Regions from separate parts of the Paraglaciecola sp. G1-13 genome, predicted to be linked through region 1. Evidence: predicted binding sites of a transcription regulator. Region 1 holds the regulator's gene; each other region holds the start of a gene.

The links. Region 1 encodes sigma-54, which starts transcription at its own class of promoters, with help from an activator protein. Its sites were predicted from a motif close to GTTGGCACGNNNNTNGNNT; they were not measured.
Region 2: a site for sigma-54 is predicted at 4,438-4,456, ahead of AC0L6N_RS04345 (entericidin A/B family lipoprotein). Genes of this name have one in related genera too.
Region 3: a site for sigma-54 is predicted at 2,652-2,670, ahead of AC0L6N_RS21440 (DUF1328 domain-containing protein). Genes of this name have one in related genera too.
Region 4: a site for sigma-54 is predicted at 4,113-4,131, ahead of AC0L6N_RS08850 (EF-hand domain-containing protein). Genes of this name have one in related genera too.

Annotation. Positions count from the first base shown of each region.
Region 1 is NZ_CM147903.1:203,123-210,776, reverse strand. Features, by position in the region: gene AC0L6N_RS00935 (FAD:protein FMN transferase) at 1-339, shown strand, start outside; gene AC0L6N_RS00930 (DNA/RNA non-specific endonuclease) at 474-1,244, shown strand; gene AC0L6N_RS00925 (HPr family phosphocarrier protein) at 1,345-1,623, opposite strand; gene rapZ (RNase adapter RapZ) at 1,620-2,465, opposite strand; gene ptsN (PTS IIA-like nitrogen regulatory protein PtsN) at 2,468-2,911, opposite strand; gene hpf (ribosome hibernation promoting factor) at 2,927-3,214, opposite strand; gene AC0L6N_RS00905 (RNA polymerase factor sigma-54) at 3,240-4,733, opposite strand; gene lptB (LPS export ABC transporter ATP-binding protein) at 4,856-5,581, opposite strand; gene lptA (lipopolysaccharide transport periplasmic protein LptA) at 5,581-6,102, opposite strand; gene lptC (LPS export ABC transporter periplasmic protein LptC) at 6,143-6,706, opposite strand; gene kdsC (3-deoxy-manno-octulosonate-8-phosphatase KdsC) at 6,703-7,257, opposite strand; gene AC0L6N_RS00880 (KpsF/GutQ family sugar-phosphate isomerase) at 7,257-7,654, opposite strand, start outside.
Region 2 is NZ_CM147903.1:1,043,319-1,050,972, reverse strand. Features, by position in the region: gene AC0L6N_RS04355 (PRC-barrel domain-containing protein) at 554-1,315, shown strand; gene acnA (aconitate hydratase AcnA) at 1,429-4,152, shown strand; gene AC0L6N_RS04345 (entericidin A/B family lipoprotein) at 4,507-4,665, shown strand; gene AC0L6N_RS04340 (hypothetical protein) at 4,819-4,962, shown strand; gene AC0L6N_RS04335 (putative bifunctional diguanylate cyclase/phosphodiesterase) at 5,417-7,528, opposite strand; gene AC0L6N_RS04330 (YfiR family protein) at 7,528-7,654, opposite strand, start outside.
Region 3 is NZ_CM147903.1:5,028,424-5,036,077, reverse strand. Features, by position in the region: gene purD (phosphoribosylamine--glycine ligase) at 1-281, shown strand, start outside; gene AC0L6N_RS21455 (GGDEF domain-containing protein) at 433-1,365, opposite strand; gene AC0L6N_RS21450 (hypothetical protein) at 1,455-1,619, opposite strand; gene AC0L6N_RS21445 (BON domain-containing protein) at 1,687-2,235, opposite strand; gene AC0L6N_RS21440 (DUF1328 domain-containing protein) at 2,419-2,592, opposite strand; gene AC0L6N_RS21435 (magnesium transporter) at 2,809-4,146, opposite strand; gene tamB (autotransporter assembly complex protein TamB) at 4,415-7,654, opposite strand, start outside.
Region 4 is NZ_CM147903.1:2,100,357-2,108,010, forward strand. Features, by position in the region: gene AC0L6N_RS08835 (HAD-IIB family hydrolase) at 1-782, shown strand, start outside; gene AC0L6N_RS08840 (glycosyltransferase family protein) at 844-2,073, shown strand; gene AC0L6N_RS08845 (sugar phosphorylase) at 2,099-3,859, shown strand; gene AC0L6N_RS08850 (EF-hand domain-containing protein) at 4,296-4,502, shown strand; gene AC0L6N_RS08855 (EF-hand domain-containing protein) at 4,614-4,832, shown strand; gene AC0L6N_RS08860 (NAD(P)H-quinone oxidoreductase) at 5,033-6,016, opposite strand; gene AC0L6N_RS08865 (class I SAM-dependent rRNA methyltransferase) at 6,117-7,304, shown strand; gene AC0L6N_RS08870 (PilZ domain-containing protein) at 7,437-7,654, opposite strand, start outside.

The DNA of each region.
Region 1 (7,654 bases):
GTTACCCAACCAAGGCACCATGAGGCGTATTGGCAAGTAGGTATTGAACGCCCTCACGTCAAGGGTGATTCAGCTAAAAGCGCGTTAGTGAAGATAGCGTCCGGTGGGTTAGCCACCAGCGGAGATACACGGCGCTTTATTGTCCACAACGGTGTTCGCTATAGTCATATATTGAGCCCCAAAACCGGTTATCCAGTTTCTGGGGCCCCCCGCTCTGTGACCGTAGCCACTGACTTTTGTATTCAATCCGGCATGTTAGCAACCATGGCATTATTGCAAGGCACAGAGGCCGAACACTTCTTACAAGCTCAGCAGCAAAAGCATTGGTGTTATTGGTGAACTGACTCCTGCCATCAATAATATTAAGCCATAAATTCACTGAATAATTTCATATAAGTGTAACGGTTTTATTGCGCTCTTGAGGTATGATCTACGCACTGATGTACGTGTAGAGTTTAACCCGAGTAACGTTAATGAAGTCCTACCTTGTATTAATACTGGCATTTGTCTGTAATGCCGGGTACGCCAATGTGTGTAGCTCTTTAGGATGCCCGACAGGTGCTCCTGACAGCAACGACTTACTTGAGCGCGCCATTTACACCATAAGCAATAATCAGAAAACGAAGTTTGCCGATTGGGCCGCATATAAAGTGACCACGCAAACGATAGATGGTCCTAGTCGTTCACGCAGTTGGCGCTCTGATCCAAACTTAAAGCGCGAGCACACGCTAGAAGCCGCTGACTATAAAGATGCTCACGCTCTCATCCGTACCGATCGAGGACACCAAGTTCCATTGGCAAGTGTGAGCAATACCGCTGATTGGCGCAGTACAAACTATCTATCAAACATTACCCCCCAAAGCTCTAATTTGAATCAAGGGCCATGGGTCCGATTAGAGTCTGCAGTGCGCGTATTAGCGCGCAGCGGAGAGTCCGTGTATGTAGTAACAGGCCCGCTATATGAAAGCTTTTTTGCTACGCTTCCAGGTGCAGATGAAAGCCACACTATTCCTTCTGGCTACTTCAAAATTGTCGCGACAATAAACCAAGCGGGTTATGTTAGAGCGTCCGCCTATGTCATGGAGCAAAATAGCGCGAGAGCCGATGACTACTGCAGTAAAGAAGTCACGATTGATAACGTAGAAACTCGCAGCGGTCTGAATATATTCCCAGAAATGAAGGGCAGCAAAGAATATGCGGTTGAAGCGCGTTTAGGTGGATTAAGCAGTCAATTGGGTTGCTGATAACCCAACCGCGCGTTTCAAAAAAATAGCGAATGAGTAGAAAGTCGAGATGAGTGGAAAAAGTCTAAATTGAAGTGCACGTTGCATTAAATCTAACTGATTACTCGCTTTCGTTGAATTTTCCGACAATAAGCTCTTCAACAGCATCCATCGCTTGGCGCGCGTCTTTCCCTTCAGATATCACTTGAATTTCTTTGCCTTGGCAACTCTCTAACATCATTAGGCCCAGCACACTGCTTGCTGAGGCACTTTTGTCATCCTGAACAATAGTGACTTCAGCTTCAAATTGATTCGCAAGCTTAACCAATTGAGTCGCTGCTCTGGCATGCAGCCCTAACTTGTTCACTATGAGTAAGGTTTTCTCTAATCGCTCACTCATCGGTTTAACTCGCGATGACGTATCTGCACATCAGGGTGCGAGGTGCTAAATGTTTTGGCTAACATTTCCACTACGTACACAGAGCGGTGCTGACCGCCAGTACACCCGATGGCGATTGTCACATAACTACGGTTATTACGTTCTAAATGTGGCAACCAAGTAGAAATCAGATTCTGAATTTGCCAAATAAATTTAGTGACTATAGGTTGTGAGCCAAGAAAAATCTCGACGGGGGAATCAAGTCCAGTAAGGGGTTTTAAATCTGGCTCCCAGTGCGGGTTGGGTAAGAAACGCGCATCAAATACATAATCCGCATCTTTAGGAATACCGTGTTTAAAACCGAAGCTTTCAAAAACCAAAACCAAGCGTGAGCTTTTTTTACCTAATATTCGCTCACGCACCAATTCGGCCAGCTGGTGAATTGACAATTGATCTGTGTCTATATATAAATCTGCACGTTCGGCTATTGGCGCTAATAACTGGCTTTCGGCTTGAATAGCACCAGACAATGATTTGTTTTGCTTAGACAACGGGTGCAAGCGGCGGGTTTCACTGAAACGCTTAATCAGTACGTCATCGCTGGCATCCAAATACAATATGGTCATTTCCCACGTTGACGGCAAGTAGTCGAGTATTTCCACCAATTCGTTGGGATCTTTGGGTAAATTTCGCACGTCAATGCTGACCGCGACCTGATCGTACTCGTCAGCGACGGTATGGGTCAAAGTGGGCAATAAGTTGACGGGGATATTATCAACGCAGTAATAGCCTAAATCTTCCAGTGAACGTAAAACGATGGACTTCCCTGAGCCTGAACGCCCACTGATGATAATAAGCTTCATAATTAACTGAGTACCTGAAATAATTCTTGGTCTGTGGTTGCACTGCGCAAACGATTTAAAATATCTTTATCAACGAATTTTTTGGCTATCGCCGACAAGGTTTGTAGGTGCTCTTGGGCCTTTTCCTCTGGTACTAAAATAGCAAAGAAGATATCCACTGGCATGTTATCGATGGCGTCATACTGGACCGGAGGTTGGCACGTTACAAGCACGCCTAGGGCTGACTCTAGCCCTTTTATACGGCCATGTGGTAGTGCTATACCACCACCAATGCCCGTACACCCCATTTTCTCGCGCCCCGCTAAACTGGATAAAATGGTCGCTTGGTCTACTTCAACAAGGTGCTCAGATGCCAATTGACTAATAAGCTCTAAAATGCGCTTTTTGCTGGACCCCTGAACTGCGCATACGACGCAGTCAGGGTGAAGAATATTTGATATTTCCATTATTTACCTGATGGGTTAATGGCGTTTAGCTTTTTCTTTATGCTTGATAACTTGCCGATCGAGTTTATCGATTAGGCCATCTATTGCCGCATACATGTCGTTGTGTTCCATGGTGGCAAATACATCTGCCCCATTCAAATGTATTGTCGCTTCCGCTTTTTGGTTGAGCTTTTCTACATTGAGAATGACGTGAACATTGTTGATCTGATCGAAGTGTCGCTCGAGCTTGGTAAATTTAGTATCGACATAATCTTTTAGTGAATCGGTTACATCCACATGGTGACCAGTAATATTAATTTGCATATCGCCTCTTCCTTCTTTAATCAGCCTACAATAGGCTTTTTCGTTGGTTCGACGGGGGTATCATCAGAGATTCCCGGTACTTTGCTATTGTTCGCCGAGCGACCATGATGCCTTGATCGGCCAACAATTGAGCAATCTTGCTGTCACTTAGCGGCTTGCTTGGTTTTTCAGCTGCGACCAGCTTTTTAATCAATGCGCGTATCGCCGTTGACGAGCACTCTCCGCCTGTCTCAGTTGCAACATGGCTCGAGAAGAAATATTTCAGCTCAAATATACCTCTAGGGGTATGCATATATTTTTGGGTGGTAACACGAGAAATTGTAGATTCATGCATATCCACCATTTCGGCTACGTCATTTAGTACCATAGGCTTCATCATCTCAGGCCCATGTTCAAAGAAGCCCATTTGCTGCTGTACTATACAGTTTGACACTTTCAATAAGGTATCGTTTCGGCTCTCAACACTTTTAATAAACCATTTGGCTTCTTGCATGTGTGAGCGAATAAATTGACTATCACTGGTGTTTTTCGCGCTACGACTCATTGCAGCATACTGTTGATTAACGTTCAATTTGGGTAGGCTGTCTGGGTTAAGCTCTACTGTCCAACGGCCATTTTTCTTACTCACTGACACATCAGGTATAACGTATTCTGCTTCACCTTTGATCAAGGCGCTGCCTGGACGCGGATTGAGCGTTTTAAGTAAACGCATGACCTCACGCAAATCATCCTCTTTAAGGCGAGATTTACGCATCAAAGTACGGTAATCCTTGCTTGCCAAAAGGTCGGCATAGTCCCCAATCAAGGTCTTCGCTTCTTCTAACCAGGGTGTATCAGGAGCAAACTGACGCAATTGCACTAGCAAGCATTCTTGTGGTGTACGAGAGCCAGACCCAATTGGGTCGAACATTTGAATACGCTTAAGTACGCATTCCACTTCATCGAGCTCTATTTCTTCATCATCCATGCTGGCCAGAACGTCTTCAGCGCTCATGGTCAAATAACCAGACTCATCGATAGAATCAATGATCGCTGTCGCAATCGCGACATCGGTATCACTAAAATGGGTTAAACGCATTTGCCACAGCAAATGATCTTGAATGTTATCTGTGGTTTCGCCTTGAAAGATCTGTTCGTCATCACCGCCGGCACCACTGGATATGCTAGAGGCAGGTGCGGAAGAAGCGCTGATGTACTCATCCCAAGTGGTATCCGTAGGTAAGTCTTCTGGGATTTCGTTTTTCTCGAACGCTTCACTTGAGTCTAAGTTGTCACTGCTGGTATCAACTATTTCATTGGTATCTTTAGAAGACGGGTCGAGGGAATTGTCATTTAACGCACTATCGCCGGATTCCTGATCCGTAGGCTCTTCAACTTCCAACAGCGGGTTGGAATCCAAGGCTTCTTGAATTTCTTGCTGTAAATCTAACGTAGACAATTGCAACAAACGAATAGCTTGCTGTAACTGTGGCGTCATAGTGAGTGATTGACTAAATTTTAATTGTAAAGAGGGTTTCATTTACTTCTTTATTCTGTCCGTTGCAAACTAAAAAATATGCTGTGGTTGATTCGATTGACTGTAAATGTCTCACCAAGCGCCTGAGTATAATCTCGATAAAATGAGCGGCTTTTTCAGCTTAACTATAGCCTGAATTGTTCGCCTAGGTATACATCTCTTACACGTTGATCACTTAATACTTCTTCTGCCGTGCCAGAAGCGATGAGTTCACCATGACTAACAATGTAAGCTTTCTCACACACATCGAGTGTCTCTCTTACATTGTGGTCGGTTATCAAAACACCAATACCACGGTCACGTAAATGTTGAATAATTTTTTTAATATCATTAACTGAAATAGGATCAACACCGGCAAACGGCTCATCGAGCAGAATAAATTCTGGATCGGCTGCCAGTGCCCGCGCTATTTCTACCCGGCGGCGTTCACCTCCAGACAAACTCATACCAGCACTGTTACGAATATGATTTATATTGAACTCATCGAGTAATGAATCCGCTTGCTGTTCTCTTTGTTCTGCACTGAGCTCTTTGCGTGTCTGCAAGATAGCCATCAAGTTTTGATAGACTGTCAGTTTTCGAAAAATAGAGGCTTCTTGGGGTAAGTAACCAATCCCTAAACGAGCGCGCATATGCATGGGCTGTAGGGTAAGATCTTGCTGATCAATACTGATTTCTCCCTTATCTAAGGGAACCAAACCGACAATCATATAAAACGTGGTTGTTTTACCTGCACCGTTTGGACCAAGTAAACCGACAATCTGGCCAGTGGACACTTCTAGACTGACATCACGCACAACTTGACGCGATTTATAGGATTTAGCCAAATGCGAGGCTTTTAACGTCGCCATTATGGAGTTTCATCCTGTTTTGGTTTGACTTCAGCATCACTGGACTTTTTCGCGTCAGTTTGCTTTTTACTGCTCGCTGATTTCTTAGCTGGTTGAAAAATAGTCGTAACTCGTCCGCTATTTTCACTCTCGCTCTCTCCTTGCGCGACAATTTGTTCAAGTTCCATGTTAAACACTATCGACTCACCTTTTACACTGCTATTGTTCTGCTTCAGCTGTGCATCGCCTTCTAAGGTTAGTGTGCGTAAATCTCTGCGATATTCAATGCGATTGGCTGATGCCTCAATACTGCCCCCTTGCTCTTGTTGTTGAGAGTATTTAGCCGGGCTACCCGTCGCGATGAAAACTTCGTTACCTTCGCCTTTACTCGCGTCGACTTCTACTTCATCGGCATACACATTCAAACTACCTTGATTGATGTGCACGTCTTCTCGAAAGATAGACTTTTTAGTTTTACCGTCCCCGAACTGAAACTTCGAGTCCACTTTTATCGCTTGCGTGAAATCTTCTTTGCCAGCCATGCTTAATGGGGAAAATGCTAATGTTGCTAAGGCAACTAAGCTAAGGCTGAGGTTGATAAATGGTTTGCACATGATCAAGTAGCTCATATTGTTGGGTCGTTAAATTGGCTTTAAAACCGTTACTGTTGATGACATAGTGCTGGCCAAATATTTTTACTGGTTGGTCAGACACCATGGTTTTATCGATCAAGTTTATCTCGATGAAGTCCGTGCGAATGCTACGAGCAAATCCTTGCTCATCTTGATTACGTATCTCGACATTATTCTCTAATTGGATCCGATTGTCTTCATACAAAGTACCGTCTTTGGCTGATACCTGCCAAGGCGCAGTCTGTGACGCAACAAATATCGTGTATTGAGGCTCTTTGAATAAAGTAAAACCGAGCAAATCAAAGTGTTCCATTTTAGTAGCAAAGACCTGATGGCTCAAACGGCCGTCTTTATCAAATAGAGTGCTTAGCATTTCACTTGCTTGGTAGTTTGGTTGCCAAGCAGATTCGGTTTCAGTTTGCGGTATCAAGTCTTCATCAGCTAGCCAGTCGGGTAAGTTGATGGCGATGACCAATAAAAACAATAACCCAATACTGAGGGTGACTCGATTCATACGCTACTACCACTGACTTTGTTTAACTTGCCTTTGGCGTGCAAAATTAGGTCGCAAACTTCGCGTACAGCACCAAAGCCCCCATTGATTTGGGTAATATACAGAGCTTGTTTCTGTACAAACGGATGGGCATCGTGTGTCGCTACGGCGACGTTACTCAAGGTAAACATTCCCACGTCGGGCATATCATCCCCAATGGATGCGGTAGCGTCTTTGCCTATATTTAACTGGCGCTGCAACGCCAAAAGCGCATCGTTTTTCTGTTCACAACCTTGAATAATATGCTCGACCCCTAACGCTGACATGCGTTTGTGCACTATTTTTGATTCACGTCCGGTAATAACCGCAACGTGCACACCTATGTTTAATAAGGCTTTGACTCCAAAACCGTCACGAGTATGAAACGCTTTCAATTCTTCGCCGTCATTGCCCATGTATATGCGCCCGTCAGAGAACACCCCATCTACATCACAAGCCAGTAATTTAATGCGGGAAAGCTTGTCCATTAACGAAGATGACTTAGCACCATATAACGTATTAACGTCGCCCATTATATCACTCCTGCTGATAACAAGGTTTGCATGTTGATAGCACCAACCGGATGGTGATTGTCATCAACAATAAACAGTGAACTGATTTTGCGTTTCTGCATGACGTTTAACACCTCAGCAGCCAAGGTTTCTTGAGATGCTGTAACACAATTAGCAGTCATAACACTTTCAATACTGACTGTGTGAATGTCGACTCTGGCATCCAGTACCCGACGTAAATCACCGTCAGTAAAAATACCCAGCAAACGCCCGTCATCGCCAACGATACCCGCCATTCCTAGCCCTTTGCGCGAAATTTCAAGTAGCGCCTGGCTAATCGTTTGGGTCGTGCCAACCAACGGCATCAGCTCCCCTTGGCACATGATGTCATCAAGCTTAAGTAAAAGCTTGCGCCCAA
Region 2 (7,654 bases), 840 kb from region 1:
ATTCATAAAAATGGCGGTTGGCTCATCTAAGTACACCTGAAATATCGCCCTCGACCAGCCCCTGCTACAGTTTTGGTTCACTCGAGGGCGATTGGCTTATCTCGCTGCTCGTCCCCCGAATTTATCGTGCTAACAATATCGCACATTAGAAGAGCCTAAACACTTAAAAAGCGCGTGCTACTTTGCCCCATTTGGCGCGTGCTTTATTTGTGGCAATTCCCTAGAAATTACCTTGCACCCAGCACCTTTACGCGAGTGCCTTACACGCTTTGCAATTTAGCTTGTAAATCTTACAGCCTAAGCGTAATAGTTACTGTTTATCAATGGCTTTGCATTGCTACACCTTTGCTTCTAACCGCTTCAAATACAGCAACCGCCGTTACTCAGGGCATAAAAATGAGCTGGCGTGCTCTTTGCGTAATCCTATTGCAACAGCTAATTTTAGAATAGCCAAGATGATTGTTGTACCAGGCTAAATGTGTGTGCCATCTGTGCACACCCGCAGCCGACACTTTCTATCTTGCCTATCACATCTACGAGTAGGGAGAACATCATGTTAGCAGGCTTACGAGACATTCAACGATTCACTATTGCAGCCACAGACGGTGACATTGGCATCATCAAAGATTTCTTGTTTGACGATCGTGCATGGACAATTCGATATATGTACGTCGATACCCACAAATGGTTACCCCTAGGGGAAAAGGTGCTGATTTCCCCTATTTCGTTACGAGAAATAGACACAGATGATGAAAAGATCCACGTTGCTTTGAGCAAACAGCAAGTGAAAGACAGTCCATCGATTGATGAAGAAAAAACTGTCTCCAGAGAGTACGAAGAAATACTGTTTTCTTATCTGGGTTACGGCTACTACTGGACTGGCCCTGGCGCATGGGGCGAATATGCTCACCCGACGGCCTTAGTAAACCAACAAGCACTTGAACAAGCCAACAGCAATTTAGAAGAGCATGACAAGAGCAAAGCGAATCACTTACGCTCAATTGAGGAATTGCAAGGCTATGATGTCATCGCAGGTGGTGAAACGGTAGGCCATATTCATGACCTGATTTTAGACACCGACAACTGGGAAGTGCCTATGTTGATTATAGATACCCACAATTGGCTACCCGGTGGAGAGAAGCTATTACTGGCACCGAAGCACATTGATGATATCAATTGGCTCGAGCAACGCGTGCATTGCACCTTATCAGCTAAGGATGTTGAACATTGCCCAGAGTGCGATCACGACATGTTAAATGACGCCGATTACAAACTCAAAGTGAAACGCGCCTTGCAGGGCTTGCCCAGCGCGTAATTCACCAACTAACAGCCGCGCGCACATGCCTGTGCATGGCGGCTGACTCTCGACGATATAAAACTCTCGAAGATATAAACCTATCACCAAACATCCCTCAGCCGGAGATTATCATGCAACAAGCTTCCCCTTATCTAAAAACCTTGACCCTTGAGGGTGAAAAATTCTCATATTATGCCCTCGATGCCCTTGCAGATACCCACGACATTGAGCGACTGCCTTTCGCCGCTAAAATATTGTTAGAAAACCTTTTGCGCCACAGCGCTGAAAACTTTGTTCAAGAAGAAGATATTAACAAACTCGCCACCTGGGATATTAATGACCAGTCAACGACTGAGATTGCTTTCGTCCCTTCTCGAGTGGTGCTACAAGATTTTACCGGCGTACCAGCGGTAGTTGACCTAGCCGCCATGCGCGATGCCATGGTTGATTTAGGAGGCGACCCGCAAAAAATTAATCCGTTAAAACCCGTGGAATTGGTTATTGACCACTCCGTTATGGTGGATTATTTCGCCCAAGACGATGCCTTCGACAAGAATACCGCTATGGAAGTACAGCGTAATAAGGAGCGCTATCAGTTCTTACGATGGGGTCAGCAGGCGTTTGACAATTTTAAAGTGGTTCCGCCAGGTAAAGGCATTGTGCATCAGGTGAACTTAGAATATCTGGCACGTGTCACCTTTATTGAAGAGCAGCACAAGCAGCCATTGCTCTATCCGGATACCCTAGTAGGCACAGATTCCCATACGACCATGATCAACGGCTTAGGCATTTTGGGCTGGGGTGTAGGCGGCATTGAAGCTGAAGCCGCCATGTTAGGTCAGCCAGTCACCATGCTAATACCTGAGGTAGTCGGCATGGAAATTACCGGCAGTTTGCCGCCAGGTACCACGGCGACAGATTTAGTATTGACCATTACTCAAAAGCTACGCGAATTTGGCGTCGTCGGTAAATTTGTCGAATTTTACGGCGAAGGGGTAAAACACCTCACTATAGCCGACAGAGCTACCATAGCGAACATGGCACCAGAATATGGTGCAACGTGTGGTATCTTCCCGTTAGACGAACAAACCGAAACCTACCTGCGTTTGACTGGCCGCGAAGAGCGCAATATCAATGTGATCAAAGCGTATGCCCAAGCACAGGGCATGTGGGGCAGCGAAGCTCAGCAAAGTGCAATCTATCATGCGAATCTACACATTGACCTTAGTGATGTAGTAACCTCGATTGCGGGACCTAAACGCCCCCAGGACAGGATCCCGTTAAGTGAAGCTGCAGACAAGTTCAGTACGTGGTTATCTGAGCAGGAAAAACTGATTATCACCACCGAAGATCCCGAGAAAGGGCGTTTCGAATCAGAAGGTGGCCATCAAGCAGAGAAAAGTGAGGACTCCTCGGAGGTCGAATACAATGGTCAGCGTTTCAGCCTTAACGACGGCGCAGTGGTGATAGCGGCCATCACCAGTTGTACCAATACCTCCAACCCTTCTGTGCTGATTGCTGCCGGCTTACTGGCCAAAAAAGCCAGTGAAATGGGTCTAACCGTAAAACCATGGGTGAAAACCAGCTTTGCGCCTGGCTCTCAAGTCGTCACCGAATACCTTAATAAGGCTAACCTAACCCACGAACTCGAAAATTTAGGCTTTCATCTAGTCGGATACGGCTGTACTACCTGCATAGGCAACTCGGGTCCACTGCCCGAGCCTATCAGCGCTGCTATTCGTAAAGAAAAGCTAAATGTAACTTCCGTGCTATCAGGCAATCGTAATTTTGAAGGTCGTATTCACTCTGACGTAAAAGCTAATTATCTTGCCTCTCCTCCATTAGTTATCGCATATGCGCTAGCTGGAAATATGCAGATTGATTTGCTCAAGGAGCCCCTTGGCACCAGTAAAAACGGTAAGCCCGTTTACTTGCGTGATATTTGGCCAAGCAATGAAGAGATTCAAGCGCTTGTGACTGATGTGGTCAATAGCAACATGTTCTCAGAACGTTATAGCCATATTTTTGAGGGTGACGAGACATGGAATAATTTAGACGTCGTCGATAGCGAGCAATATAATTGGCCTGAATCGACTTACGTTAAAAAACCCACCTTTTTTGATGGCATTCAGCAACACCCCGAAGCGATCAGTGCTATCAAAGATGCTCGCTGCTTGTTGAAACTCGGCGACACGGTCACCACGGATCATATTTCTCCAGCCGGTAGCATTGCCCCTGATGGCCCTGCTGCGCAATACCTGCAAGCGCACGGTGTTGAGGAGCACGAGTTCAACTCTTTTGGCTCACGCCGAGGGAATCACGAAGTTATGATGCGTGGAACATTCGCCAATGTCAGATTGAAAAATCAACTCGCCCCCGGTACAGAAGGCGGCTGGACGCGCTTTCAACCATCAGCTGAACAGATGTCTGTGTTTGATGCAGCAATGAAGTATCAAGAACAAGGCACGCCAACGGTGGTAATTGCGGGCAAAGAGTACGGCACAGGGAGTTCTCGCGACTGGGCTGCAAAAGGTCCACTGTTGCTCGGTGTCAAAGCGGTAATTGCCGAGAGCTACGAACGAATTCATCGCTCTAATCTGATAGGTATGGGTATTCTACCCCTACAATTTAAATCAGGCGACAGTGCCGCCAGTTTGAAGTTAGACGGCACGGAGCAGTACTCGATTGACGCCATAGATGGAGATCAAAAAGAAGTAGTGGTATCGGTAAAAGGCGAACAAGGAGAATTCACTTTCGACGCGCAGATCCGCATTGATACCCCCAATGAGTTCAGTTACTTCAATGACGGTGGCATTCTTCAATATGTACTGCGAAGCCTAAATAAAAGCGCTTAGAAAAGCGCGTAACGAGCACAGCGCTTACCTATTCAGTTGAGGCTTGCACCACTTAATCGAAGCCGACCATTTATACTGGTCGGCTTTTTTGTAAGCTCTTAATGAACAGGTGTTGCTCGGGGAGTCTCACTGTGGCAAACGCTGTATTTCACCTTTCTGTGCTTTAGGAGTTGTTATAAATAGGTAAATTTTATCTCTTAGTTGGGTAGCAATTACGCACTTTACATTAGCCATGCTAGACGGATTTTTAAGTTATTGATTCTTAAAGCCTTTTATTTTTAAGAAGTTGGCACAAGAATCGCTTAGTAATATGTAAGCAAAGTGTGAAATCACTTAACCATAAGGAAGACAATGATGAAAACCCAGATAGCAAATTCGTTAAAAGCATTTTTAAACTCTGTTGTATTAGTTGGTATTCTAGTCGTTGGACTAACCTCGTGTGCCACGATTGACGGTGCAGGAGAAGACATAGAGAGTGCTGGTGAAGCAGTCCAAGACGCGGCTAACGACTAAGCATTTGGTTAGGGTTCAGCCCGACCACCGAGTCTTTGCTGCTCAGCGAGCTTTTTTTCGCCCTATTTAAGCAAAGTATAAAGTCCATGTTAAGCGCTTATTTGTCTGATAATGCAGACACCAGATTGCTGTTTTTGAGTAGGAGATAGAAGAATGATTTACTCTAAAGATTCAACAAACCGTTTTGCAGAGCACTTACGCCGCTTACAACAATCAATTCAGCCTTCAAGCCCAAATAAGGCAGTCGCGCGCATGAGCAACAACAGTTGGTTAAGCAAGTTAAACCCTAACCGCTAGACCACCAAGTATCGCATTGCTCGAAAGTCTTACGCCTCAGCGGACTGCTCGAAAGTCGCACGACTCAGCGGACAATGCAGGCGTGAGTCATGTGCTTACGTTCAAGCGTTCAGTAACAGGTTTCTTAATTGGCGCACTGTTTAGTGAGCAAGCTTATCGACTGACGCACTTATTAGCTGACGCTCTTATTGGCTGATGCTCCTATTGGCTGATGCTTTTATTGGCTGACGCCCTTACTGGCTGATGCTCTCATTAATTGATACTATTTGGATACGCTACCCTCGTTAGCAGTCATTGCGACTTTGAACTTAACAAGCTGTTTATGGCGCATTCATAGCGTGTTAATAGCACCGAATTCACAGCCTTGAACTACATACTAGAGCCTTACGCTTTGGGCACTGTGTCAAATGTTCGCGCTATCAAGACGCCTGCTCAGTGAGAATACACATCAACGTTAAGATTCTTTAGCAGCCCGGCCATGCGCATTGAGATATGCTTCTAGTGCGACCACTTTTAAAGGTTTGCTATAGAAATAGCCTTGGATGATGTCACAACCCATCGATTTTAAGATCTGTACTTGGTAATCATGTTCCACACACTCAGCAACCGTACTTAACCCTAGGCTTTTGCCTAAGGTGATAATAGTGCGCACTATGCCTTCATCCCGTAAGTGATGGTCTTCAGCGTTCCCCTCATGAACACAATCTGGCGCAACTAAATCATTGATGAATATGCCGTCTATCTTTAATGTATTGATGGGTAGGTCGCGCAAATAACTCATACATGAGTAGCCTGTTCCAAAATCGTCAATGGCGATTTTCACCCCCAAACCGTGAATTGCACTCAGTACATCAACCGCTAACTCGGTAGATGCGATGAAGGTATTTTCAGTGATTTCTATTTCCAAATACTGCGCCGCTAAACCCGATTGATGCAATGCGCCTTTGATCAACTCGAGGCACTGGGGACTCATCAAAAACGATGCGGGTAAGTTCACGGCAACAGGTACAATATCAAAGCCCGCCCGCTGCCAATCTGCATTCTGCTGGCATGCCTGCTTTAACACCCACACACTGATGGATTCCATTAACCCTATGTCTTCTGCTATGGGTAAGAAAGTGGCTGGATTAATATATTCTTGGCCATTATTCCATCTTATTAAAGCTTCTAAACCAACCAGTTGTTCGTCGTTCACATTCACTTTAGGCTGATACACCAAAGCAAACTGCTGTTGAGCGGAGGCTTGGCGCAATTGGGTTTCTAGCTCTAATCGCCACACTGAGTCATTCAACATGTCTTGGTCAAAAAAGCGGAACCGCCCAGGGCCCAATTCTTTCGCCTTATACATGCTAGTGTCAGCATGTTTAAGTAAACTCGATGCATCGTCGCCATCATCAGGAAAACACGCAATGCCAATACTGGTAGAGATGTGTAATTGATGTCCAGATACAATAAGCGGCAGACTCAAAGATGCGATAATCTCTTTCGCCAAACTGTCCACTGAGCTGAGTTCCTTCGGGTTTTGAATTAGCACAACGAATTCATCTCCCCCCCAACGACCTACCACGTCACTGTCGCTTAGTTTATGTTGGATCTTCTTGGCTACTTCAATTAACAGTTTGTCACCCATGAAGTGCCCTAAGCTATCATTTATGACCTTAAAGCGGTCTAAATCAAGAAACATCAAGGCTAGATTGGTTTTACGTTCACGGGCTATTTCAATCGCCTGACTAATTTTTTCTGTTAGGGAGTGTCTATTTGGTAGTTGTGTTAACGCATCAAAATTAGCACGCTCGTACAATTGCTCTGTGCGCAACTCTACTAGCCCTTCTAGATGTTCATGATGTTCGCTCAACTTTGATTGGTGCTCTTCAATGGTATCTAGCATAGAGTTAATACCGTTGACCAAGCGCCCAATATCGTCTTGTCGACGATTGAAAATACGTTGATCGTAACGCCCTTCTTTGGCGACGTAATCAACTAAGTGAATAAGGCGTTTAACCGGTGACTGTAAGCGCTTTTGCATACGCCAATTCAGGAGGTAGGCTAACAAAGAACCCAACGCAAATACCCACAGTACAATGCGCCCGTACCGTCGCTGCTGAGCCTGTAGCGAATGAGTATCAGCTGATAAAACAATGTAGCCGAGTACGTCCTCCCCTAAGGTAATGTCTTGGGTCAGGTAAAGATTATCGTTTGTAAAAAAGTGTCCAGGTTTGATGTCATCTAACATAACATCCCAACTTGCATCGTCCCGGGTATAAGTCGCAAAGCGCTTTTTTTCGGAGTCCAGTAATTGAGCAAACCGCATGGCTGGGATCTTAGCTAAAGACGCCAGGATCGTCTGGCCTGCTTGCTCATCATGAAAAAGTAACGCTGAGCGGCTTGCCGCAGACAGCAAAGAGGCGTTGCTGTCCATAGTTTTAACAAGGTTGTCGCGGTAATCATCGACAAACGCGGAATAGATGAGAAAGGCGGCAATGGCCAATATCAGCAAATTTGTACCGATGATCGCCATTAATTGCTTTTGAAAAAATGATGCGCGCCTGAGCTTAGAAAAAAGCATTATCGAGCAATCCTAGCTAATTTAAGTAATTCAGAGCTTACTATCACGTCGACTTTGGCTAATTGTGCTAAATCAAACTCAAAGCGCACTCTTTGCTCTTGGGTATAGAACCTTATCGCGCTGTTC
Region 3 (7,654 bases), 350 kb from region 1:
TACTCGCCGCAGGTGGTTATCCGCAAGCTTATAAAAAAGGCGACGTGATTTCTGGTTTAAACCAAAATGAAAGCGACGTGGCTAAGGTTTTTCACGCTGGTACGAAAGATGTCAACGGTAATGTAACGACAAACGGTGGGCGCGTATTGTGCGCAACAGCCTTAGGCGAAAGCGTCACTGAGGCACAACAACGTGCTTATGAACTGGCCAAGAGCATCAGCTGGAATGGCATGTTCTATCGTGACGACATTGCTTATCGCGCCATTGCTCGTGAGCAATAAAGATTAGGGTTTAAAATCTGAAAGCGACACTAGAAAGCGCCAACATGGCGCTTTTTTTATGTGCTTTAAATGAGCCTTCTTATACCAACGCCTTGTTCAAAATCCGCTGGGGGAATTCTCACAGGGCACGTATTTATTGGAAGGGGTATGACTAACTCACAAGCCGGTTGCGGCCCTGTTTCTTAGCTTGATAAAGACACCTGTCGGCTTGCTCAACTAGAAATTCAGGGTGATTAAAGGTGTGGTCGTTAATGTCATGGAGCTTGAGTGTTGCCGCACCGACACTCACAGTGACCTTACCATTAACAGTAGACGCCTTGTTTTTTATATCTAGCGCTTCAATATTGCGTAATATCATTTCAGCTATTTTTTGCGCGCCTACTTTATCGGTGAAAGGTAACAGTACTAGGAACTCTTCGCCGCCATAGCGCCCCATAGCATCACTCTCACGCTGCAAACTCGCTTCAATGGTAGTGGCAACCTTCTTTAAACATTCGTCACCCGCTACATGACCATAGGTATCATTAAATCCCTTGAAAAAATCAATATCAATCATTAGCACTGACAGCTCATGTTGCCCTCGAATAGCTGCGTACCAAAACCGGTTGTAGGTGGTGTCGAGCTGCATGCGGTTAGGTACACCAGTCAGCCCATCGGTACAGGAGATAAGCGCCAGCGTACGAAGCTTAGCCGATACCTGCATATGATTTCGGATCTTGATGTTGAGCATGGGAATATCGGTTGGCAGCTCAACGAAGTCTAATGCACCCGCTTCTAGTCCAGATAAAATTAAGGATTTGGGCGTATCTTTACCATACAAGATAAGCGGAATATCTATGGTTAGGGGGTGCTGTTTCAAACGAGTACAAATGAGAAGCCAGTCGCTGTCACGGGGAGATACTCTGATCAATACTAAGTCGATAGGTGCATTTAGCGCTAACTTGAGTACCTCTTCATTGTCATTACACACGAGCAAATGGAATGATGTTGAAAATTGGCGGGTGAGTGCTTTTAACATTTCGCCGGGGTTATCTACCACCAGCAACGTTTGTTTTAGAACATTTGCACTCTCTGGATTTTGCATTGCGGCTCTGGGTTTTGGTCAGCTAGGTGCTTAACTCGCAAATTGCCACAGCACCTAATCGACATGAAAGACGCTTCATTGTTCAATAATCAAACAGCAGTTTCAATACCCTCCTGCTGTTTTTGCATGAGTATTTTTTTTAGCAGAGTATTTTCCTCAACTAAACGCTCAACAAGCTCCGATTCATTGGACTCAGGCTTGTCTACTTTTTCGAACCAGTTAAAGTATGCATTCTTATTGTGCTTATCCATCATAATACCTCTTACTACATTTATAATTTTTGAGCATTGTCACGTCAGATGCTACAGCGCGTGCAATGATTTATTCGCTAACTTTTAACTTGCTCACCACTTTTTCTACATCGATGGCCTCTTGAGCGATATCAACCGCTCGTTGCTTTTCAGCGTCATTTTTCACCTGCCCTTGCAACACGACCACACCTTTAGTGCTATTTACGTCAATTTCGGTGCTGCTGATATCCGGTGCCGCCAGTAGACGGGTTTTGACTACAGTAGCAACTTTGTTATCGGTTAGCTTAGCCTGCACTTCGCTGTCTTCATTCTTTCCCGGTGAAAACACCGTAAGCATGTTTTCTACCCCAGTCACACCCTCAACACCAATGACTAATTCTTGCGCCAAGGCTTTATCTAAGTCTGTTTCCACCTTACCTCGTAGGGTCACCGAGCCATTGTCAACGTCCGTATCAATGCCAGTTGCATCCAAGTTGCCATTTAGCAACAAGGTGGCTTCTACGTAACCATCAATCCAACCATCAAGCGCACTCGCTTTCCAGTAGTTACCGGCTGAGGCGCCAACACTGGCGGTACTGAAGATGGCAATCAGGGTTATGCTTTGTAATATCTTTTTCATCGCTGCCTCACACATTTGCATTAGACCTTCAAAACATAGCTAATGCGATAATGATGCCAAGAGTAAAACTCTGATTTGTTTATTAAAAACAGTCATTTTCGAGCATTAGCGCCGCTAGCAGCTCATCTTGGCAAGCCAAAACAGGCCGAATATTAGAGTCCAAAATGGCGCTCATGTTAATGACTACTTATGCCGCTTATGCTGTTTAAATGCCAACACACTGAAGAGCACGACAAACGCGACGCACAATAAAAAAATCACTTTTGCAATACTGGCTGCGACGCCAATCACTCCACCAAAACCAAAAACGGCCGCTATTACGCCAAGTACAAAAAATGTTAGGGCCCAAGTCAACATACACACTTCCTTTAAAACGGATAAACGAAGGAGTTAATGCTCCTTCGGCTGGGTGTAGTAAGCGACATACGTGCCAACATCTGAACTTGTCCATAAGCCCTGCCCTGTGGTGCTCAACTATTCTTCGTTCCCCTTATCCTTGTAGGTTTTGCAGTGGGCTACGAAAAAATTACACATTGTATAATTGCTCCGTCCTAGGCTGTGCTTTCACTTAAATCACATTAGGAACAAGGTCCCCAAACCAAGAAATGCGACAAACCCTACAATATCTGTGACCGTCGTTAGAATCACTGATCCCGATAACGCTGGGTCGATGTTGAACTTGTTCAACACCATAGGCACCACGACTCCAGCCGCTGCGGCGGCAATGATATTTAATAAAATCGCTAAGCAAATCACCAATCCGAGCATTGCGTCTGAAAACCAAAAATATGCGATACAGCCAATCACCAATGCCCACACCACACCGTTTAAGCCCCCGACACTCAACTCTTTCTTAAGTAAGGCTTTCACGTTAGAGCCAGTGACTTGCCCTAAGGCAAGGCCGCGTATCATTAAAGTCAGGGTTTGGCTACCTGCTATGCCCCCCATACTCGCCACAATTGGCATGAGAACCGCTAGCGCCACCACCTGTTGTAATGTTGCCTCGAACATCCCGATAAAACCTGAGGCTAAAAATGCCGTCAGTAGGTTGATACCTAACCAAACCGCTCGGTTCTTTGCGCTCTTAGGTACCGACGAGAACAAATCTTCGTCTTCATCCATACCTGCCGTCGCCATAATTTGGCGCTCATAAAATTCATTCAGTAGCTCACTCGCGGTGGAAATGTCTAAACGACCCAGCACTTTGTTTTGTTCATCCACAACCGGCAATGAAGCAAAGCCGGAACGTTGAACCATCAAGGATGCCGTGGTTAGCTCGTCACTCGCGTTGATGGTATCGAATACCTCTTCTGATAAATCCACCAAGGGCACATGCTCGGGTAGCCCCATGACGTTGGTTAACTTTACAGCTTCTGAAAATTGACCTGCACGGTTAACCAAGAAGATGGTGTCAGCATGGGTTGGCACATCTCGGCGAATCAAACGCAGTGCATCTCGTACTTTGGCGTTTAAAGGCAGCACAAGTGGGTCCTGGCTAAGCCAGTGGCCAATTTCATCATCACTAAATTGGCTCGCGTCAGTGAAATACTGGCGCTGTTGCTTATCCATGGCATCCAGCGCTTTATCAACCAATGCATTGGGCAATGAATCTGACAACTCGAGTAATTGCTCAGCGTCCACCTCAAAGAAAATGGCTTCCCACTCACTTACATCAGTGGCGGCAATTAACGTCTCGCGAGGATCCCCGCGCATGGCAACCAGCACATCGAGTCGACGTCGTTTGGGTATTCCTTCCCACACTTTTAGGCGCTGTTCTAGGGGTAAAGACTCTAACAGTAATGCCACATCATCGGTGTCTTGCGCCGCTACAAGTGCCACTACATTATCTTGTTCACCGCGCTCTGGAGCCGATACAACTTCTTCAATCAACTCGGGTAATAATTCAGCCATGGTGACTCCTATCCAAAATGCGCTAGATAATGATGATATGAAAATACAAAATATGAAAAACAATAGACAACGACACACTTATCATCAGTAGACGTAACACTATCGAAAAAAGTCACAATTTTTATGACATAAGCCTGCGCCAGATGATTTGAACGACTCATAATGACGGTTATCGGTGGGTTATTGAATAAATTACGCGCCAATCCAGTACAGTTACTGAGGTAAAAATGCTAGCCCGTTTCGAAACATAGTTAGTTTTTTCTGTAAGTTACTCGGGCTTTGACTCTTCTTTGCCATCAAGAGTAAATTGATAATATAAGTTCAGCTCGCTGTTTAAACTGCTCACCGCTTCCAGATACAGTTTTGGCAATAGCTGGTAACGCAGAGCAACTTCTGAAACAGAGTCAAATACCCCTACACCGTAGCGAATTTGCACACCAGGCGCGATATAACCAGAAACCGAAAGCTTGGTTTCGTCTCCCGTACCACTGGTATTTAAAGCGAGATCTTCTACGCCCAGTTTGCGCCCGATATTAGTCACTTTGTTTTCACTTTTACCTAAACCAAACCCGATTAACGCGCTGGCCAGTGCCCCGTCGCTTGAGGATTCATCAGTACTATTGATTGCAGTGCCGCGCAACAGATACGAAAGCGCCTCTGGCTGCTCCATACTTGGATCTGAAAATACGCTGACTTGAGGCTCTGACGCACTGCCTTGAATTCGCAAGCCTGCAATCACATCATCTGCGGTTTTGTTAGGATCTCGAATTGCCTCCACCGCAAGATATGGGCTATCTATCGGGCCGCTAAATTGAATTTCTCCTTCTCGTATCACCAAATCTTGGCCATAAGCTTGGTAGCGACCATTGACCAAATTCAGCTCACCGTTAGCATTAAGGACTTCGCCAGCTTGCGTTAATAACAATGCGCCTTCTAAGTCTGAGGTCAAACCAAATGCATCCACTTTGACGTCATTATTTTTGTCTGGGTCAATGTTAATTTGTAGAGATAAATCCAGCGGCAAACTGTTTTCTTTAGCGACTTGCTCATGATTTACCAACACCACATCACTAGAAGGTGATAAAGCACTGGGTGGCAACTCCCTCACCTTAATACGGGCGTAGGGTAAAGTGACTTCTCCTTTAAACGATAATCCTGCTTCCCCAAATTGCACATTGATGTCAGGCGATAACTTAGCCCTGACGATATTCTGATAGTCGATTTCCATTTCATCTCCCTTAACGTTCACTGTCGCGCTAGGGGTATCTTGCCAACTGAACTCACCGTCTATTTGGCCCTCTCCGTTGCCCAGTTGGAATGGCCCGCTCAGCGTCGCCGCCTGCCCAGTAAACGTAATAACTTGCTCAACCTGATGAATACGCGATGGCAGCATTGAACCCGCGACGGCACCTTCAATTAACGTCACCTCTCCTTTGATTAATGGCGCGGTTAAGTTGCCGCCGATCTCTATTTGGCCATCGATACGCCCAGCGAGTTCAGTCAATTGCGGTACAAATTGGGCAGCAGCACCTAGGGTAATATTGCTTAACGTTAACTGGCCAGAAAGCGGCTTGTCTTGGTCATTTAATTGCAAGTCAACATTTGAGTGCACCTCGCCTAATTGCTTACTTTGCAGTGTCAACTGCGTAACTACATGCTGAGGTGGGTCATTTTTACCTGCGGTTTTAGCGTCCACTTTATCGACTATGGTGTTAACGCGCATGTTAAGCACATCTAACTCAAGGGGTGTACTCGCCCCCTCTACCGTCCAGGTTGAGGGCGTTAAACTGATATTAGCTTCAATAATAGGCAGTTTTTTTGTGTCCCAATCGCCTTTAGCCACTAAGTTTACTTTGGCATCGGTATCTATCTTTTGTAGTTGCGCTAAGTTAGCGCTTAGCAATGGAGCTAAGGGTAAGTCGTCAATCGCCAGATCAAACTGGGCACCAGTGGCTGCATACTCAGCAAGGCGAATGCACACGCGAGCATCGTTATCAGATAAACAGAATGGCGCGACACGATATTCATCAGTCGCCCAATTAGCGGATATGCTAGGCCCCTCATCCTCTAAATCAAATTGGCCTGCATCTGAGGCAAAGGTAAGTACATCTAGCGCGCCATCCCAATGGCTATCCAACAGACTTCCGTGCAATTTAGTCACGACGTCAGCCATGTTGCTATTAAGCGATAAACTCAGTTGGTGATCCTGTGCATCACCGTTCAAAGCCACATTTAAATTCGCTATTCTTTGCTGGCTAATAACGCTATTGCTAAGTTGCAATTCGACGTTGGCTTGTTTCTGAGCATCCCAAATAACTTGCCCTTTGGTAGAGAGTTGTGCGATACGCATATCGGGTATATCGATGTTATCAGCAGAGCCACTAAAGTTGGCCTCAGGGGCAGAGATTGTGCCATCTATTTGCGCTTCAAACTGTGCCCTGCCAGCAAATGAGGCATACAACTGAGATAAGTCTTGGGCGTCGACAGTCAATTGCGCCTGTACGTCTTCAAAGGCCTCTAATGAACCGACAAGGGTGATTTGATTGTCACCTGTTTTAACCAACAATTTGGGGATTTCAAGCCCTTCTTGTGAGTCAAAGTTCGCTTCGCCAGAAGCACTTAACTGATAATCTAACCATTTGCCAGATGCAACAAGATCACGCATCTGGGCCAGTATGTTTTGGCCATCATATTGCCCGTCAAGGCTAAGCTCGCCTTGTATATTAGCGTCCAGTTTGGGCCAAAAGCGTTGGGGTTGAATATCAGTAAACTGAAGCTGACTTTGCCATTTTGCTAAGGTATCTAGGGTGGCATTTCCTGACGCCTGTATTTGCCCCCCAAGGGTATCGATGGCCAATCGAGTAAGCTGCACTTGGCGATTGTTGCCCGCAGCATGCACGGTCAATGTCGATTGGGGGACTGAAGCGCCTTTGAGGGCGGTATCTAAGGCCAATTTATACTGGTTAATATCTCCAGACAGCGTCAGCTGGCCTTCTTCAATCAGTAATTGTGGTTGCTTTATCGGCCACTCGACTGGCTGCCAATTGACCTCAAGAGCAAGAGGTAATTGCTTTGACTGCAAATCAGCGCTAGCACTGGCCGTTAAGTCAACTAAGCCGGTGGTATTGAGCTTAAGTTCGCTGTGCTGCAAATTTCCCTTGAGATTCAGCTTAGCGTTCATAGGATATGGGCTATTGGTAGTAGTATTGAACAACAGCGTTGCTTGGTGCTGCCATTGCTTACTCAGGGTAGCGGTTAAGTCTGCCTCCCCTAAGCTAGAGCTTAGCTGCAACTTTTTCACCGTGAGTAATTTAGAGGTAATATTAATGGTTGCTCGCAGCTTCGTGATATCAATAAGCGACGCTTTGCCTTGAGAAACCACTAGGTCATCCAGCGCCAAATTATTTCCGCGCATAACAATTGGAAACACAATAGCCGGCAGCGTTATCGGCGTGTATTGCCAATTGGCGATTGTTTGCAAGTCTAACGGTTGATTATCAGTGGACTT
Region 4 (7,654 bases), 1.9 Mb from region 1:
TGTTGGATCATAACACTTACAGTTATGCGCCAGCACTGAACATGCTGGATATCCTTAGAAGCAAACACATTCCAGTCATCCCTACCACAAGCAAAACCAAAGCAGAATTAGACTCTCTTATGGCAGAGCTAAAACTTAATGGTCCACTTATCGTAGAAAACGGCGCTGCGGTTTTTATCCCTCAGCATTTAATGAAGACACAGCCCGAAGGTACAAAGAGCATAGAAGGCTTTTGGGTCAAAGAATTTGCTCAACCTCGCTCGCATTGGCTGGCATTAATTGCCAGTGTTGAAAGTGACTTTTCAGGAGAGTTTTTGCAGTTTTCTACCATGGGCGAGCAACAACTCATAGAGCACACCGGACTTAGCCCTAATAATGCAAAGCTGGCCAACACCCGTATGTTTAGTGAGCCCGTTAAATGGCTCGGGTCGCCAGATAGAAAGCGCGAGTTTGTCACTCAGTTGCAGCAACTGGGTGCTACCGTGTTGCAAGGCGGTCGCTTTCTTGGTGTGTCAGGACTATGCGATAAAGGAATTGCCTTGCAATGGTTAGTCACGGCATTCCAACGTCATATTGGGCACAGTGCAACTTTGAGTGTCGCGTTAGGCGATAGCAACAATGATGTGGCTATGCTGGAAGCCAGTAACATTGCGGTACGTATTAAATCACCCACCCATTCGTTTCCACCACTTGAGAGAACAACAGGTGTCTACGATAGTACATTAGAAGGACCTTCAGGCTGGACTGAATGTTTATCTAAAATTCTGATCAATGAAAGTTAGTATAAAGCTCAACTTTTATTAATTTACTTATTATTTTTATCCTAGAACCAAAGGAATCATCATGGCTGACTTTTATCAAAACGGCATTGTTACCACATTACATAACTTATCTGAAAGACCCGTTGAAGATTTAGAAAAAGAACTAGTGAGTTTTGCTAGGAGGCGTCCGATGGCGCTCATATTACCTTCATTGTTTTCTGAGCTAGAAGGAGAGGCGTTACCGCATATTGTTTCAGAGATTTCTAAAGTCCCCTACCTTTCTCAAGTCGTTATCGGCTTAGACCGAGCAGATAAAGAACAATATAGGCATGCACTGGGCTTTTTCGACAAACTTGGACAGAACCACCGTATCTTGTGGAATGACGGACCTCGTCTCAAAGCGTTGGACGAAGAGCTAGCTCAAATGGGCCTTGCGCCAAAAGAGTTAGGAAAGGGCCGTAATGTTTGGTACTGCATGGGTTACATTCTTGCCACAGGCACGGCTGAATCAGTCGCGTTACATGATTGCGATATATTAACCTATGACAGAAGTCTGCTAGCGCGATTGATTTATCCAGTAGCGAATCCACAATTTAACTATGAGTTTTGTAAAGGCTATTACGCCCGTGTTGCTAACGGCAAAATTAATGGTCGTGTATCACGATTGCTCGTCACCCCCATGCTCAGAGCTTTAAAGCGTGTGATTGGCAACACCGATTATCTCGATTTTATGGACAGCTTCCGCTACCCCCTAGCCGGCGAATTCTCCTTCAGACGCGACGTTTTAAATGATATTCGTATTCCTAGCGACTGGGGTCTTGAGATTGGTGTGTTATCAGAAATGCACAGAAACTATTCAAGCAATCGCCTGTGCCAAGCAGATATTGCCAAAACATATGATCATAAGCATCAAGATCTTTCAGCTGACAATGACGCAGGTGGTTTGTCGAAAATGTCTATCGACATTACCAAGGCCATGTTTAGAAAGCTAGCGACTCAGGGTGAAACATTCAACATGGAAACGTTCCGTTCTATCAAAGCGACGTATTACCGAATCGCTTTAGATTTTGTCGAAACCTATCATAACGATGCCATCATGAATGGCTTGTCACTGGATATTCACAACGAAGAAAAAGCGGTTGAGTTGTTTGCCCAGAACATTATGAAGGCAGGCGAAAGTTTCTTAGATAATCCAATGGAAACCCCATTCATCCCAAGCTGGAACCGTGTGGTAAGTGCTATGCCTAATGTATTGGAGCGGCTAAAAGACGCTGTTGAACAAGATTATAACGAGTGTAAAGAATCCCTTTAGAACAACAATAATGAATGGTGAAGCAATGCAAAGTACTTATGACCAATTAGCCGAGTTAGTCGAACATCATTTGGCTGTTATTTACAATGAGGTTGAGCTGAGTGTTACCTATCAAACATTCGCCCAAGATCTGTTGACTACGATGGGGTTTGAAAAGGACGTATCAATCGCACCTCCTTTACGCCACCACAATAATTGGACGCAAGAAGATGCCGTGCTGATCACTTATGGCGATTCAATTGAATCGCCTGGGGAGAAGCCATTAACGACCCTTTACACCTTTTTAAATGAATGCTGTGCGAAGAACTTGAACAGCGTGCATATATTACCGTTTTTTCCTTACAGTTCAGATGATGGCTTTTCTGTGATCGACTATTCTAGTGTGAACGAAGCATTAGGCGATTGGGAAGACATCAAACGGATCGCGACAGACTTTAGGTTAATGTCAGATGTGGTAATTAACCATTGTTCTTCGCGAAGCGCTTGGTTTGATAACTTCATTAAGGGTGAAGGACCAGGCAGCGACTTCTTCTACACGGCAAGTCCAGATGAAGACCTATCAAATGTGGTCAGGCCTCGTACGTCTCCTCTATTACGTGAGACTGAAACAGCAAAAGGTATCGAGCATGTTTGGTGCACATTCAGTCACGATCAAGTTGATTTTGATTTTCGTAATCCCAAAGTGTTAGAAACTTTCGTTTCAATCATTCGTCAATATTTGGATAATGGCGTCAGGCTGTTCAGGCTGGATGCCGTGGCTTTTTTATGGAAAAAACTTGGCACACCTTGTATCAACTTAGAACAAACCCATGAAGTGGTAAGATTACTGCGCACACTTATTGAACATGCGCAGCCAGATGTGATTATTATCACAGAAACGAATATACCAAATAGAGAAAACTTAGCTTACCTTGGCAATGCCAATGAAGCTCATGCGATCTACAATTTCTCTTTGCCCCCATTGTTGGTAAATACTCTCATTACGGGTGATTGTCATTACCTGAAGTCATGGTTAATGAGCATGCCCCCCGCGCAAAACGGCACTACCTATTTTAATTTTATTGCATCCCATGATGGAATCGGCCTACGACCAGCTGAAGGCTTATTAGAAGACGAGGAGCTCACGGTACTCGTAAACACTATGCAGAATTTTGGCGGTAGGATTTCGTGGCGTGCTTCTGAAAATGGGCAGCAAAAAGCGTATGAAATTAATATTGCATTATATGACGCTCTTCAGGGTACAACAAAGGGAACGGATAAATGGGGCTTCCAGCGTTTTATGTGCGCCCATGCGATTATGCTTGGTTTAGAAGGGATCCCTGGGATCTATATTCACAGTTTATTGGCTACAGGTAATGATTACGAACGGGTTAAAAATACCAGTCATAACCGCGCTATAAATCGTCACAAATGGCAATATACTGAATTACAGAAGCAATTAGCATCGCCCTACTCCCAACACCAACGCGTATTGAAGGCCATGGGTGAGCTACTCACCATACGCCGCCAGCAGGTGGCATTTCACCCTAACGCTACACAATTTACCTTGCAGTTAGGAAGTAAAGTATTTGGTTTCTGGCGTCAGAGTATCGATAGAAGACAAAGCATATTTTGTATCAGTAATATTTGTGATGAGATACAAGAAATACACTTAAGTGATATTAACTTAGTAGGTACCGACGAGTGGATAGACTTAATGACGCAGCAACCCATTTATGCTGCAGACAGTTTCATTGAACTAGCACCATATCAAACGATGTGGATCAGCAACTTACCTAAACGTTAAATAGCCAAATCCTTCTTACCTTTGGCGGCAAAATAAATGAGGCAATGCGCACTATATGTTTCCTTTATTTTGTTGCTTTTTCGCTACGCGTAACCAATTTAACTCCATTTAAATAATTGATATTTAACAATTTTTGTTTCAACTCGGAATTTGTGTAACTGTTTTAGCACTATAACATTAAATTATCAACGTCCGCTTTGTATCTAGGCCGCTCACCCCCTTATAACTCATTGAAAATTATGCACTATTCTTAGTTGGCATGAAGCGTGTAACCGTTTAGCTGAGTTTAGGAGCGAGTTCGGCATATATATAAATGCTTCTACCCGATCTGAACCGCCGAGCAAGTCCGCTCTTTAAATTTGTCAGACCGGATTCAATAGAATCAGGTATAGCTACGAAAACCTAGCTAAATGTTTAGCCATAAGGAATCGATAAGATGAAAAAGTTAATTGTTATTACTAGCCTACTTTTCGCCTCAAACTGTGTATTGGCACAAGACGATATAATGGACGCGTTAGACACGGATAATGACGGTCGCATTAGCCTAGAAGAAGCCTCCTCAGATGCGGCCCTGTCTTCGGTTTTTACCGAGTTAGATGTGAACAAAGATGGTTACCTTAGCGCCAGTGAGTTAGAGAACTAAACCCTTATTGCCTTGGTCGCAAGATTGTAGCCTATTGAAATCAGCGTAACGTTAAAACAGTCCTAGCGCCTTACAAAGTAAACGACATTCTTAAATAACGTGGAGAAACGAATGAAAAAAATTATTACAGCGGGTGTTCTCGCCCTAACGTCAGTAGGCGCATTTGCCGCAACGGATATTTTTGCTGCTTTAGATGTAAACGAAGACAATATGTTAAGTGCAAAAGAAGCCAGTATTGATACTACTTTGGCCACTATATTCAACGAATTAGATAGCAACAAGGATGGATTTGTCTCTAAAGAGGAGTTCAGTGTGCTTCAACAGCAATAATTCTTATCGACGTTGTAATCGATAAAATGAGGTTAGAGGCTGTTTATTGTCTCTAACCTTCCATTTCATAGTCTATATTTTCAAACAATCGATGATAAATCTGTGACCTACCTTCCAAACAGTTCGTCACGAGACGTGCGCCAGACCTCTTTTAAGACATTTAACATCGCGCCAAGTAAGCAACCTTGTAGCGAGATAGATTAATTCCAACTAACAACCAATTTACCCATGGTGTCATTTCGTTCGAGGCGTTCGTGCGTCAATGCAATATCTTTTACGTTATATTGGGTGTCGATAACAGGTCTTAAAGCACCATTGTCAAAATCAGCCAAAAACCTGTGACAAAAGTCATGTATTAAAACGCTTTTGTATTCGTCGCTCCGGCTTCGCAGCGTAGAGCCTGTGATGGTGGCGCGTTTCGCAAGCATCAGGGCCATGTCTACTTTGTCGGCATAGCGACCGGCCAACATAGCTAAGTACACTATCGTTCCATCAGCGTTGAGGATTTTTAAGTTTCGATTCAAATAATCCCCTGCAACAAAATCAATAATAACGTCGACTCCGCCTTGCTCGAAACATTCAGCAAAATTTTGAGTTTTGTAATTTATCAGTCGATCGGCGCCATACTTTTCGCATACCGCAAGTTTTTTCTCAGTTGATGCGGTAACACTGACATGACAACCATCCGCTTTTGCTAATTGAATCGCGGCAAGACCCACAGCACTCGCTCCAGCATGTATAAGAACCCGCTGCCCAGTTTTTAATCCGCCCACTTGAAACAAACTTTGGTATGCCGTTAAGAAAACCTCGGCGATACCAGCGGCACTCGGCATATCCACGTTTTTAGGCTTAGGCATTAAGTGTTCAGAATTGACCGCCACATATTGGGCATAACCGCCGCCAGCCACAAGCGCAAAGACTTCATCGCCTATTTGCCAACGGGAAGACTCGTTATCAGCAGACATACCAAGACTTACAATTTCCCCTGATACCTCAAGACCAAGAATTGGACTTTCCCCTCTTGGTGCTGGGTATTTACCTTGGCGCTGTAATGTATCAGCGCGGTTAATACCAAAGCTGTGTACCTTAACTAACACTTGCCCCTGTTTGAGGGTAGGTTTTGTAGTATCATTAACAAAAAGCGTGTCCGTTGCCGTCCCTTCTTCATAATCGATAAATTGCATGAATTCTCCATTGAATTTTTTGTTTAATTTGTACCATTGATAATGTGATTTTGCGCCACGCTCATCTACTTTCAATTTGTATGCTGGAAACCACCACACTATGTCATCACGCGTTACACTTCACCCCGGTCGAGAAAAGTCTTTATTACGTCGTCACCCTTGGATATTTGCCAGTGCAATTGAGAGCACTAAAGGCCGAATGAATCTCGGCGATACCGTCGATGTTTATAGTCACGAAGACGTATGGCTAGGCCGCGGAGCCTACTCACCACATTCTCAGATACAAGTTAGAATATGGACGTTTACGCAAAATGAAAGTGTCGACAACGGTTTTTTTCAACGTCGTATCGCTAGAGCCCAACAATCCAGAGAAGAGCTAATTGAGCGACATGGTTTAACCGGATACCGTTTGATTGCCGCTGAATCAGATGGCCTACCAGGGGTGACCATCGATGTTTATGCCAATGTTATCGTCTGCCAACTGCTCTCAGCAGGGGCTGATAAACATAGAGAAAAAATAGTTTGGGCGCTAAAAGCACAATTTCCTGAGCATGGCATATATGAGCGAAGTGATGTAGCAGTGCGCAAAAAAGAGGGATTAGAAGAAATCACCCAAGTGCTTGCTGGCGACATACCGGATGAAGTCATCATTGAAGAAAATGGTGTAAAAATCATCGTCAATGTGAAACAAGGTCATAAAACGGGTTTCTATTTAGATCAGCGCGATAACCGCGCTATCGCCGCTCAATATGCCAAAGATCGTGACGTATTAAACTGCTTTTGCTACACAGGCACATTCGGTAGTTATGCACTTGCTGCTGGTGCGTGTAGCGTTACTAGTTTAGATGTATCTGACCTTGCCCTTGAAACGGCTAAACGCAACGTGGATATTAACCAGCTAGATAGTTCAAAATGTGAGTTTATTAATCATGATGTATTTCAAGCATTACGTGATTACAAAGCACAGTCTAAACAGTTTTCCCAAATTATACTCGACCCACCTAAATTCGTAGACTCTAAGGCTTCGCTAAATAGAGCCTGTCGTGGATACAAAGATATCAACATGCTGGCAATGCAGATCATGGCCCCTGGCGGCATTCTAGCCACATTTAGCTGTTCAGGTTTAATGCCCTTCGATTTGTTTCAAAAAGTCGTAGCGGATGCTGCATTAGATGCTGGCCGAGAAGTACAAATAATCCAGCGCTTATCACAAGCGCCTGATCATCCGGTCTCAACAAACTACCCTGAGGGGTTTTACTTGAAGGGATTAATCTGCAAAGTGCTGTGAGGTACTATTGTGAGGCGTTATAGAAATACTTAACAAGCGCTACTTCTAAGGTTAGCGCTTGTTTATTTTCCTACGCTTTGCTCAGCGTCCTAGACCTTTATAACTGAGATTAACAGCCCGTTATGTCTAAGGCTAATTCATCTCAGTAATTTCGACGCCAATTACGCAGGTGCTGTCTTCATTGCACTCAGAGCGCACCACGCGTGCTTTGGCTGACAAGGAAGGGATTTGGCTGTTTGTTGATTCAATATAAACGTCAACAGCGGTACCGATTTCTACGGATTGCTCTTCCACTTCAAATGACATGCCTGTAGCACTTATATCCTTACATACTGCGTGCAACGTACGAC